Regions from separate parts of the Neobacillus sp. K501 genome, predicted to be linked through region 2. Evidence: riboswitches for the same ligand, from Rfam matches in the RefSeq annotation. Region 2 holds a riboswitch; each other region holds the start of a gene.
The links. Region 2 has a riboswitch for preQ1 ahead of ACWM35_RS17095 (QueT transporter family protein). Riboswitches for the same ligand answer to the same signal wherever they lie in the genome.
Positions count from the first base shown of each region.

Region 1: it holds a riboswitch for preQ1, as region 2 does, so the genes downstream of both, queC (7-cyano-7-deazaguanine synthase QueC) here and ACWM35_RS17095 (QueT transporter family protein) in region 2, are expected to answer to the same signal.
Region 3: it holds a riboswitch for preQ1, as region 2 does, so the genes downstream of both, queF (preQ(1) synthase) here and ACWM35_RS17095 (QueT transporter family protein) in region 2, are expected to answer to the same signal.

Region 1 is NZ_JBSLYA010000003.1:282,998-287,226, reverse strand. It holds gene ACWM35_RS09435 (MFS transporter) at 1-589, shown strand, start outside; gene ACWM35_RS09430 (divergent PAP2 family protein) at 592-1,062, opposite strand; gene ACWM35_RS09425 (YolD-like family protein) at 1,127-1,309, opposite strand; gene ACWM35_RS09420 (GtrA family protein) at 1,403-1,786, opposite strand; PreQ1 riboswitch class I at 1,940-1,982, shown strand; gene queC (7-cyano-7-deazaguanine synthase QueC) at 2,038-2,697, shown strand; gene queD (6-carboxytetrahydropterin synthase QueD) at 2,702-3,184, shown strand; gene queE (7-carboxy-7-deazaguanine synthase QueE) at 3,177-3,905, shown strand; gene ACWM35_RS09400 (glutaredoxin family protein) at 3,945-4,187, opposite strand.
Region 2 is NZ_JBSLYA010000007.1:264,946-269,174, forward strand. It holds gene ACWM35_RS17080 (energy-coupling factor transporter ATPase) at 1-606, opposite strand, end outside; gene ACWM35_RS17085 (energy-coupling factor transporter ATPase) at 620-1,474, opposite strand; gene ACWM35_RS17090 (hypothetical protein) at 1,643-2,137, opposite strand; PreQ1 riboswitch class I at 2,258-2,302, shown strand; gene ACWM35_RS17095 (QueT transporter family protein) at 2,312-2,797, shown strand; gene gndA (NADP-dependent phosphogluconate dehydrogenase) at 2,839-4,229, opposite strand, start outside.
Region 3 is NZ_JBSLYA010000007.1:93,709-97,937, forward strand. It holds gene ACWM35_RS16215 (MDR family MFS transporter) at 1-491, shown strand, start outside; gene ACWM35_RS16220 (aminopeptidase) at 815-2,047, shown strand; gene queF (preQ(1) synthase) at 2,095-2,592, opposite strand; PreQ1 riboswitch class I at 2,681-2,727, opposite strand; gene mscL (large conductance mechanosensitive channel protein MscL) at 2,865-3,266, shown strand; gene ACWM35_RS16235 (Bax inhibitor-1/YccA family protein) at 3,346-3,954, shown strand; gene ACWM35_RS16240 (RNA polymerase sigma factor) at 3,986-4,229, opposite strand, start outside.

The sequences.
Region 1 (4,229 bases), on a different contig from region 2:
TCGACCCTTCATGCTAGTCCTAGCTCTAACCTGTGTGACCGCATGCTCAATCCTGACAATTGAACCTGTTCTACCGCTATATATCGTTGATTTGGGCGGTTCAACCGCACATGCATCCTTATTAGCGGGGATTGTCTTCTCACTGCCCGGGATTGCCAGTGCCATCTTTGCCCCTTATTGGGGGAAATGGTCAGATAAAGTTGGTTTTCAACGTGTTCTTTTCATCGGCTTATTGGGCGGTGGGATCGGCATGATCGCCCAGGTAATTTTCAGTAATATTTGGGGATTCTCGATTACTCGCTTTATTTTTGGAATCTTTTTCTGTGCTGTCTTCCCGGCATTAAATGGTCTTGTAGTTAAGACGACAGCAGAAGATTTTCGAGGACGTGCCTTTGGTTTAAACCAAAGCGCTACCCAGCTTGGCGGGATGATTGGTCCGATGATCGGCGGCTATCTTGGTGGAATTTTCCCCGTCCAAATGGTGTTTATTGTCACAGGATTATTATTGTTAGGCGCAATGGGAATGGCGTATTGGAATTCCAGCGTGTTAAATCATTCCTTCAAACAGAAAGTCATTGCAGGTAAGTAGGGTTAAAACGGATAAAGATAGTAGGTACATATGCCAACAATAATACCGGTAATTGCTCCGAAAAATACTTCCGTCGGCTGATGGCCCAACAATTCTTTTAATTTTTCTCTAGACTCGGGTTTCTTCAAATTCGGGTCTTTTAATGTTTCAATCAGCTGATTAAAATCCGCTAATAAAGTATTTAATATTTCTGCATGATAGCCGGCATGTCTGCGGACACCCATGGCATCATGCATGACAATGGCAGAAACCACGACGCAAATCGCAAACTCATTTGATTTAAAGCCCGCTAACATTCCTATCACAGTGGTTAAGGAAGTTATCGTTGCTGTATGCGAGCTTGGCATTCCTCCTGTGCTAAACATCAGCTTCCAATCTAATTCCCGAGTGGTCAAAAAATGAATCGGAATTTTTACAAATTGTGCAATCAGCATTCCTAAAAGTGCAGCCAAAATAGGACCGGATAAAAACATAGATACCCTCCAAAATTTAATCTGTTTTTAGAATATGAAAAACAGAGATTTTTAATCTGGATCATTACTGTATTTGCCGAATACAGGATAAATGGATCGCAATGGATTTTTGTTTTTCATCTCTTAACCAAAGAATCTGATCCAATAAATTCAAGCGAAACACACGACCTTTGAAGCGTTGTAAAGCACCATTGGAAAAATATTCAATCGTTATTAATCTATTTTCGGAAAGCTTCTTTAAATACATGTTTATCATCCCTTTTTTTATTATTCTTACCTACTCATCATAAGTGAGGAACTTTAAGATAGTATGAAGGGGATGTAAAGCATCCATTAAGATCTATTTAAATGTCCAAAAATTATTTAACGTGAAATTGACGAGCGGGATCACCAAAATGGTAACCAATTCACCAATTGAATAATGAAATGACAGTACTTCACAGACTGTGTACATAATTCCAAAATTTAGGATAAATCCGATTATAGAAACAATGATAAAGCGGAATAACTTATTAAAGGTGAAATACCCCCCAAAGGTATACTTGATGTTTAACAGAAACGAGAAAACGGTCATGATCATAAACGCCATGGTTGATCCATAAACAGGGTCTTTGTCGAATAGTTCTACAAATATAAAGACGGAAATAAAATAGATAAGTGTACAAATAAAACCGACGAAACTATACGTGATAAACTTCATCAAAATATCTTTATTTAAAAGCATATAGGCTACCTTTCTTGATGCAAATGATATAAACAATATTATATCTAAAATTGCTAAATTCGAAAATGATAGATGAAACAGAAATCATTTGTCGACAAAAACAATAAAAAAGGGTAGAATGATGGAGGAAATTTATAAAAAATTCCGCGATATGCGGTAGAGGTTCTAGCTACCCTCTGAAAAAAACTAAGGAGGACAGGACTGCTTTCTTTAGTAGTGCTGTTTTTTCTGTTTAAAAGGAGAGTTTCATTGTGAAAAAAGAAAAGGCTGTCGTCGTTTTTAGCGGGGGACAGGATAGTACAACTTGTCTATTTTGGGCAAAGGAACGTTTTGAGGAAGTCATTGCCGTAACATTTGATTACAATCAAAGGCACGCCGCTGAAATCGAGTGTGCCAAAAATATCGCAAGTCAACTTGGCGTAGAGCATCATATTTTAGATATGTCATTGTTAAACCAGCTTGCTCCTAATGCCTTAACGCGTCAAGACATCGAAGTAAAAGATGGGGAAGATGGTGAGTTACCATCTACGTTTGTTCCAGGTCGTAACCTATTATTCATGTCATTTGCCGGTGTGTTAGCTAGTCAGGTTGGGGCAAAGCATATCGTTACGGGTGTTTGTGAAACCGACTTTAGCGGTTATCCTGATTGCCGTGATATTTTTATCAAATCCTTAAATGTCACTTTAAATCTATCCATGGATCAGCACTTTGTGATTCACACACCATTAATGTGGTTAAATAAAGCTGAAACTTGGCAGCTAGCTGATGAGTTGAATGCCTTAGATTTTGTGAGAGAAAAGACATTAACCTGTTATAACGGGATTATTGCGGACGGCTGCGGTGAATGCCCATCTTGTGTCTTAAGAAAAAGAGGCCTCGACCAATATTTAGCTTCTCGGAAGGGGTTGTAAGCATATGTATGGATTTCGAATTGTCGATAAACTCCAGAAAATAGATGAAGGTATCAACCGTAATCAGTTGAAATATCATGCTAAAAGAGTACTTGTCAGTAAAGAATTTACCTTTGATGCAGCACACCATTTACATTGTTATGAAGGGAAATGCAAGAATCTTCATGGGCACACGTATAAGGTGATCTTTGGCATAAGTGGATTTGTCGATGAACGTGGCTTAATGATGGATTTTGGCGATATTAAGGACATTTGGAAAAATGAAATTGAAATTCACCTTGACCACCGATACCTGAATGAAACACTACCGCCGATGAATACGACCGCAGAAAACATGGTCGTCTGGATTTATGAAAAAATGACAGAGGCGTTGGAGCAGGAAGAAAGACAGGAACAATTCCATGGGGCTAGGGTAGAATTTGTTCGCTTATACGAAACCCCAACAAGCTATGCCGAAGCAAGACGGGAGTGGATGGAACTTGAGTAAGCTGCCCGTATTGGAAATTTTTGGACCAACGATTCAAGGTGAAGGAATGGTGATTGGTCAAAAGACGATGTTTGTACGAACAGCCGGCTGTGATTATTCCTGTAGCTGGTGTGACTCTTCCTTCACCTGGGATGGTTCTGGAAAAAATGATATTTGTATGATGGACGCAGAAGAAATTTGGCAAGAGCTAAAGACAATTGGCGGCAATCATTTTTCCTTTGTGACGATTTCTGGCGGGAATCCGGCCTTATTGAAAAATTTAAATGAGTTGACCGAAATCCTAAAAGCGAATCAGATTAAGATTGGTTTGGAAACACAGGGGAGCAGGTGGCAGGAATGGTTTTATGAGATTGATGAATTAACCATCTCACCAAAACCTCCGTCATCGGGAATGGTAACTGAATTTGATGTGTTAGACGATATTATTGGAAAGCTTGAAAAAAGTGAAGCTCCACAAAACATTAGTTTAAAGGTTGTCGTATTTGATGACCATGATTACGAGTATGCCAAGAAGGTTCATCTTCGTTATCCAAACATACCTTTCTTCCTCCAGGTAGGAAATGATGATACCACAACAGTAAATGATCAAGAGCTCCTCATTCATCTGTTAAAAAAATACGAAAGCCTAATCGACAAAGTCATGCTCGATCAGGAGCTTAATCATGTAAAAGTTCTACCTCAGCTCCACACCTTACTTTGGGGCAATAAACGGGGGGTATAAAAGGTAAAAAACCTCCATTGTTTGGAGGTTTTTTACCTTTTATAGCCCTAAAACTTTTTCCAATTGTTCTTGATTAAAACCAAGAATAACCTCTGATCCATTTTCATCTTCGACAACGGTTGCTGGAGTCGCTGAAGCCCCTAATTCCACGATTTCATTCAAATATTGTGAATTCTCACGAATATTTCTTTCTTCGAATGCAATACCTTTATCCTTTAACCAGAGCTTTTCTGCTGTACATGGTCCACAGCCTTCTTGGGTATAAACAATTACCTTCTTCATCTAAATCCCTCCATTATAAGGTTAGCTTTATTTTAAATCATT
Region 2 (4,229 bases):
CGTTAATTTCTCCTCTTTGTTGAGGTACTTTATCTTATCAAGTAATTCATTACGCGATCGTGGATCGAGACCCGCAGTTGGTTCATCGAGAACGAGAATCTTAGGCTTCAAGGCTAAAATGCCAGCTAAGGCAACTTTCCGCTTCTGTCCGCCGCTTAAAGCGAAGGTTTGTCTGTCTTTCATTTCTTCAAAATCCAAACCGACAACCTCCATTGCCCATTTCACTCGCTCCCGAACTTCCTTCAAAGGCAAGCCTAATTTGAACGGACCATAAGCAATATCATCACCGATGAGTTTTTCAAAGATTTGATCCTCAGGGTTTTGGAATACCAGCCCTACTTTCCTTCTGAGATTTTTCATATCAAGCTTTTTCTGTGATAAATCCCCGCCGTCGATGACTACAGTCCCAGATTCCGGCCTTATCAAACCATTGAAATGCTGAATCAATGTTGATTTCCCAGAACCGGTGTGGCCAATAATCGCTATGCATTCCCCTTCCTCGATGTACATGTCTGTCCCTTTTAAAGCAACATGTTCCATCGGCGTTCCTTTCATATATGTATGGGATAGGTTCTTTACTTCTATAATTCTATTTGTATCCGGCATTTCAATCACCTACCTATGTCTTAACTTTCGTAAATTTCTTGATTTCCGAGATAAGCTCCTCTTCCTTGATCACCTCTCTTGAAAAATCAGTAAATTGTTTATGAATATGTTCCGCCATTTGGCTTACTTCTGGTACATCTAGCTGCAGGTCCTCAAGTCTTTGCTTATGTTTAAAAATTTCTCGCGGTGGTCCGTCCATCACAATTTGACCGTCCTCGACCACGATAATTCGGTCCGCTTCCGCCGCTTCCGACATCCGATGGGTAACGGTAATAATCGTCATCCCCATTTGATTCATTTTGCTCATTACCTGAAGGACCTCTTGCCTGCCAAAGCTGTCCAGCATACTTGTGGCTTCATCAAAGACAATACAATCAGGCCGCATCGCTAATACCCCGGCAATTGCCACCCGCTGCTTCTGTCCTCCCGACAAATGATGCGGTGGTCTTTTTCGAAATTCCGACATTTTTACAAGCTTAAGCGCTTCGTCAATCCTCGTTTTCATTTCCGCGCGAGGAACTCCGATATTTTCTAACCCGAAGGCGACATCCTCTTCGACAATCGTCGCCACAATCTGGTTATCTGGATGTTGAAACACCATTCCCACTGTTTTACGGATATTTAATTTCTTGCTTTCATCCTTCGTATTGAAGCCATTGACCCAGACATCTCCTGAGCCCGGTGTCAAAAGACCGTTTAAATGTTTGGATAATGTCGACTTACCTGACCCGTTATGACCGATTATGGCTACATATTCTCCTGGGAAGATAGAAAAGGAAACATCTTTAAGAACCGATACGGAAGTTTTTTCATTGATTTTATAAGAAAATGAAACATTGTCTGAACGAATGATTGGTTCCATTTTTATCCTCCTTTTCACTTATTATTTTAGTAATATTCTGAAAGTTGCACAACCCTATAAATAATTTAATATTTTCCCTCGAGAACCCCTGAAAACTATTATTTATGGAATCGGGAAAAAGGTCAAATTTTGACATAAAGAAAACCACTATTTTTCGACTAGTGGTTTTACTATTTATGAGAAAATTCTTTTTAATACTGTTGTAGGTCTTTTTGGATTTACCTTTTTATCAATCAGCAACTGAAATCCATACATAATCAAAGCATTAAAGGTTAACATCATTAATGCCTGATAGTTTTTAAGTCGGATTAAAGAAACAATACCCATACTTTTTAACCATTTTACAAAAACATAGATATGAAAGGTATCTATCCCCAGATTGAGAAAAGAATAGCGAAGAAACTTGCCAAAGGTAAATTTCAAAATCCAGATTGCCCCAATATAAAAGGGTCCAACGATAAAAGGCAGTTCCCCCATTATCTTTGGATGAAGTCTCTCATAGATACGCCACCAACCTCTTTTATGTGCGATCAGGCTTTCTATCACTACCACCACGCCAATGAACAAGCTCGTAATGGAAAATCTCTTCACTGCCTTTTTTCCCAAAAACGGAAACGTCAGCCACGGTAGTAACATCATTGCTAATAAAAACCTTTTATTATTTTCCATCTATTGGACATCCTTTTTATTTTTAGAATGACCAAATCCTTAAATATTATCCAACTTATACCTATTAATATTTTTATTGACTACCTTTATTTTCAGATGATAAAATTTTATTTTGTGATCATTTACGTGGTTCGAGATCCTCCCACGAAAAAAAACTAAGGAGAGTATAGAAAGATGAATATTAAAACCATTGTAGGGAATGGAATCTTGGCAGCGTTATATATTGCTGTTTCAGCCTTAATCGCTCCATTTGGTTTCACCAATGTCCAATTCCGAGTATCCGAGATGTTTAACCATCTCATCGTATTTAACAAAAAATATTTATTCGGTATTATTTTAGGTGTATTTTTAACGAATCTATTCTTTTCACCCATGGTTGCCTATGACCTTATTTTTGGGGTTGGCCAATCTTTGATTGCCTTATCAATTACCATTATTTCGGCTCGCTATATCAAAGGGATATGGAAACGAATGATCGTCAATACAGTTGTTTTTACAGTTACGATGTTTATCATCGCGCTTGAATTAAACCTAGCCTTTGAATTGCCATTCTTATTTACCTGGTTAACTGTGGCTGCTGGTGAATTTGTCGTAATGGCCGTCGGAATGCCAATTATGTATTTTGTAAACAAACGCGTTAACTTTGAAAAAATGGTATAAGCAAAAGAGCTGATGCTTAGTTTTAAGCATCAGCTCTTTTTTTATTTTTCCATCCAATTCGTGTGGAAAATCCCTTCTTTATCTACACGTTGATAGGTATGAGCGCCAAAATAGTCACGCTGTGCCTGCAATAGGTTTGCTGGAAGGGTTTCTGTCCGATAACTGTCATAGTAGGCAATCGCACTTGCAAAGGATGGAACCGGAATTCCCCGTTCAATTGCTAACGATAGAACTTGACGAAGCGCTGACTGATAGCCCTCAACAATTTCCTTAAAGTAAGGATCTAATAATAGGTTTGCTAATTCTGGATTACCATCATAAGCTTCTTTAATTTTTTGCAGGAATTGGGCACGAATGATACAGCCGCCGCGGAAAATCATCGCAATATCCCCGTAGCGAAGATTCCAATCGTACTCCTCTGATGCTGCACGCATTTGCGCAAAGCCTTGTGCGTAAGAACAAATTTTACTCATATACAATGCCTTACGAACCGCCTCAATCAATTCTTCTTTATTGCCTTCAAATGGCTTCGCCTCAGGTCCAGTTAAAACTTTACTAGCTTTTACACGTTCTTCTTTCATCGCTGAGATAAAGCGGGCAAAAACAGATTCGGTGATGATTGGCAGCGGCACACCTAAATCTAAGGCATTTTGGCTTGTCCACTTACCTGTACCTTTTTGACCGGCTGTATCAAGAATCAAGTCAACCATTGGCTTTCCTGTTTCTTCATCGACTTTTGTAAAAATATCCGCTGTAATTTCAATTAGGTAACTGTCTAGTTCTCCTTTATTCCATTCCGCGAATACTTGATGAAGCTCCTCTGCATTTAATCCCAGCACATTTTTCAAAATAAAATAGGCCTCAGAAATTAATTGCATATCGCCATACTCAATACCATTATGAACCATTTTCACATAATGACCGGCCCCATTTGGTCCAATATACGTACAGCATGGGTCACCTTCAACTTTTGCTGATATCGCTTCTAAAATTGGCTGGACAAGCTCATAAGCTTCTTTCTTTCCGCCTGGCATGATCGCTGGGCCTTTTAACGCCCCTTCTTCTCCACCAGAAACGCCTGTGCCGATGAAATGGAATCCAGCTGTTTCAAGCTCCTTGTTGCGGCGGATCGTATCTTGGAAGAACGTATTTCCTCCATCAATCAGAATATCCCCTTCCTCAAGATATGGCTTTAAGGAATCGATGGTCGCATCTGTAGCAGTCCCTGCTTTCACCATCAAAAGGATTTTGCGCGGTTTTTCTAATGAAGAAACAAATTCTTCAATTGTACGAGCTCCAACAAAATTCTTACCTTCTGCTTCATTCTTTAAAAACTCTTCCGTTTTATCATAAGAACGGTTAAATACGGCAACAGAATAACCTCTGCTTTCAATATTTAAAGCAAGGTTTTTCCCCATTACAGCTAATCCAA
Region 3 (4,229 bases), 170 kb from region 2:
CCATCGGTGAGTGGTCGTTTACGGTCAAAGGAGAGCAAGCCTTTGGAATTGTTCTTGCTGAGAACGGATTCCTCGTTGCCTTACTAACCGTTATGGTAACGAAATGGATGGATCAGTTCAAAGAGCGGAATGTTTTTGTTCTTTCGTCTGTGGTTTATGCGATATCGATTGTTCTCTTTAGCCAAACTCATTGGATATGGGGATTCATTTTAGCGATGGCTGTTTTCACATTTGCTGAATTAATGGGCGCTGGTATTCAACAAAGCTTTGTTAGTAAACTAGCACCTGAACATATGCGAGGGCAATATTTTGCAGCTGCGTCTTTACGATTCACCATCAGTAGAACCATTGCCCCCTTATCTATTCCCTTAACCGTCGGGATCGGATATGGATGGACATTTTTTGTACTTACTCTACTTGCACTAGCAAGCGCCGCAATTTATTGGCTAATGTTTCACTTATTTGAAAAGAAATCAGCGATGGGATCCTAAAAGGGATCCTTTTTTCGTTCAAAAACTTTTTGAAAAATTGTACTAAATTGTTCACATTTATGTCTTTTAATATTATAATTATGTTGTAGAGGTTTTCTATTATAAGGACGGTGGTATAGGTGGAACTATCACATTTTATGTCTCCTACTTCATTATCAGGTATTATTACATTTCTAGTATTATTTTCTGCAGGTGTTTATTTTAATATAAAAGTATACGGAAGCAAATTACAGTAGAGAGCGGAATCTCTACTATTTTTTTGGCTTTTTTTCTATAAAAAAGTTACAATTAACTACGAAGATTCTGACAAAGGAGATTTTATCATGAGTGAATTCAAAAAGAACCTTGAGAAATACGCTGAACTGGCCGTAAAGGTTGGAGTAAATATTCAAAAAGGGCAAACATTAGTGGTTACGGCTACTTTGGATGCAGTTGGCTTTGTCCGTCTCGTAGTTAAGAGTGCCTACGAAGCTGGTGCGAAGAATGTGGTTGTAAACTGGAATGACGACGTCGTATCAAGAACAAAGTACGACCTTGCCCCAGATGATGCCTTCAATGAATATCCTGTCTGGCGTGCCAAAGAACAAGAGGAATTAGCTGAACAGGGTGCTGCCTTTATGTCCATTGTTTCTGCAAGCCCTGACCTATTAAAGGGTGTGAATCCTGACCGAATTGCCAATTTCCAAAAAGCAACTGGAAAAGCATTAACTAAATTCCGCCAAGCTATCCAATCAGATAAGGTTAGCTGGACGGTTATTGCCGCTGCATCTCCTGCTTGGGCTGCCAAGGTATTCCCTGATGCCCCAAAGGAAGATCAAGTTTCATTACTTTGGGAAGCCATCTTTAAAGCTACTAGAGTGGACGTTGATAACCCAGTAGAAGCTTGGAAAAAGCATGATGAAACTCTTCATGAAAAAGTACACTATTTAAACGAAAAGCGTTACGCAAAACTTCATTATAGAGCACCAGGAACCGACTTAACTGTCGAACTCCCGAAAAATCATATCTGGGTGGGAGCCGGCAGTGTAAATGAAAATGGTGTTGAATTTATGGCCAATATGCCGACTGAGGAAGTATTCACTGTTCCTTATCGAACGGGTGTAAACGGAATCGTTGCGAGCACAAAGCCGCTTAGCTATGGAGGAAATATCATTGACCGTTTCTCGATTACATTTGAGAATGGAAAAATTGTTGGTGTGAAAGCCGAAGAAGGCGAAGAAATACTTAAGCGTCTGGTCAATACTGACGAAGGCTCCCATTATCTTGGGGAAGTTGCACTCGTTCCTTATCATTCACCAATTTCCCAATCAAACATCCTTTTCTACAATACCCTGTTTGATGAAAATGCCTCAAACCATTTTGCGATTGGCAGTGCCTATGCATTCTGTATTGAAGGCGGCAAAAAAATGTCTCCTGAAGAGCTTAAGGAGAATGGACTCAATGAAAGTATTACCCACGTTGATTTCATGATTGGTTCGGCGGAGATGGACATCGATGGTATTACAGCAGATGGCAAGGTTGAACCAGTGTTTAGAGGCGGCAACTGGGCTTTTTAATAGTAAAAGAGCAGCTCCTATAAATAATCGAGCTGCTCTTTTCCTTTTTATCGGTTATCAATTTTTTCAGGGTACAAATCATGATTCATTAAGCGGTGATCGGCCATTTGCTCATATTTTGTTCCCGGTCTGCCGTAGTTGCAGTACGGATCAATCGAAATTCCACCTCTTGGGGTGAATTTACCCCATACTTCAATGTACCGTGGATTCATTAATTTAATTAAGTCATTCATGATAATGTTCATGCAGTCCTCGTGAAAATCTCCGTGATTACGGAAGCTGAAAAGGTAAAGCTTAAGAGATTTACTTTCAACCATTTTTTCATCAGGAATATAGCTAATATAAATAGTGGCAAAGTCTGGCTGCCCTGTTTTTGGACAAAGACTTGTAAACTCTGGAAAGTTAAATTTTACGAAATAATCACGGTTGGGGTGTTTATTATCAAACGCCTCTAAAACATCCGGAGTATATTCAAACAAATATTTTGTCCCTTGATTTCCTAGTAGTGTAACACCTTCTAATTCTGCATCCGTTCTTCCTGCCATTTAATAATCCTCCTAATTTTCCGTATCATAGGAGACGGTCCTTTCTAAAAAACAAAAAACCATATCCTAAGGATATGGTTGAATTCTCCATTCCATAGTTTTTTATAGAGGGTGTCCGCTATGAACCTCTCCCGTACATACAGGTAAAATATTTAGTAACATAGTTACTATAAAAAAGAAACTGCTAACTGTCAATCGTCCAATTGTTGGATTGAACTACGATCATCCTATAGTGTACAATTGACAAAACTATTTACCGGAGGTTTATCATTATGTTAAATGAGTTTAAAAAATTTGCGATGCGTGGAAATGTTATTGATCTCGCTGTCGGGGTTATTATCGGCGGCGCGTTCGGAAAGATAGTATCCTCTCTTGTAAACGATGTTATCATGCCTTTAGTTGGATTACTTTTGGGAGGCGTTGATTTTAAAAGCCTTGCCATAACCGTTGGCAAAGCAAAATTAAGTTATGGCCTCTTTCTCCAAACCGTTGTAGATTTTTTAATTATTTCCTTCTCGATTTTCCTATTTATTAGATTCCTCAATCGCTTCAAAAAGAAAGAGGAACCAGCTAAAGAAGTAGTACAGGCTGATAAAAAAGAGGTATTGTTGGCGGAAATTAGGGATTTATTGAAAGAAGAAAAAGATTTTTCGAGAAAAAATGAAACATCTTGACCCTCAAATCGTATATTCTATATATATATTAATACTTTTGAGGTGAAGAAAATTGTATCCACAAACATCAACTGAATTTATGCCATCCGTTTTAAGAACGTTTGCCCTTTCTCTTGCCTTTGCGTTTCTTGGAACAATGGCAGGTATGTTCGTACCGCCTAGTTTATTTTTACCATTGGCTATCCTAGAAGTTGTCATGCTGCTGGTAGTCATCTTCTTTAGAAGAAAAAAGGCGATCTCTTATACGTTCTTGTATGCTTTCACTTTTATTTCTGGGATTACGCTTTACCCAATTGTTGCCTATTATGCAGCGACGGCTGGAGCAAATGTCGTGATGATGGCATTCGGTACGACAACGGTTGTATTTACGGGAGTAGGAGTTTATGCGGCAAAATCGAAGAGGAATTTCTCATTTTTAGGTGGATTCCTGTTGGCAGCTTTACTGGCTTTAGTAGCGATTTCCATTTTTAATATTTTCATCCCATTAAGCAGCACCGGGATGCTTGCATATTCCTTCATCGGAGTTCTTGTCTTTAGTGGTTATGTCCTATTTGACATCAGCCGGATGAAGCATTATGGGGTAACAGCAGAAGAAGTACCATTAATGGCATTGAATCTATACTTAGACTTTGTTAACCTTTTCGTCAGTATCTTACGGATCTTTGGAATCCTATCTAGTAAGGATTAACAAACAAAAGCCGGGTTTTCCCCGGCTTTTTCTATGCCAATGATTGCAGTTTCGGACGCAGGCGATCCTTGGCTCTTTTAATTCTTGTTTTGACGGTTGAGATTGGGAGATTACTTTGCTTCGAGATTTCAATCAGGGTGAAATCTTGGTAGTAATATAAATAAATTGGATATTGATAGATTTCTGGCAAATCCTTAACCTTCTTTGCCATTTGTTCCGCTGAATCCCTATGTAATACCTCATCTTCCGGTAAAGGCGGTGCCTCCACTGCTGAA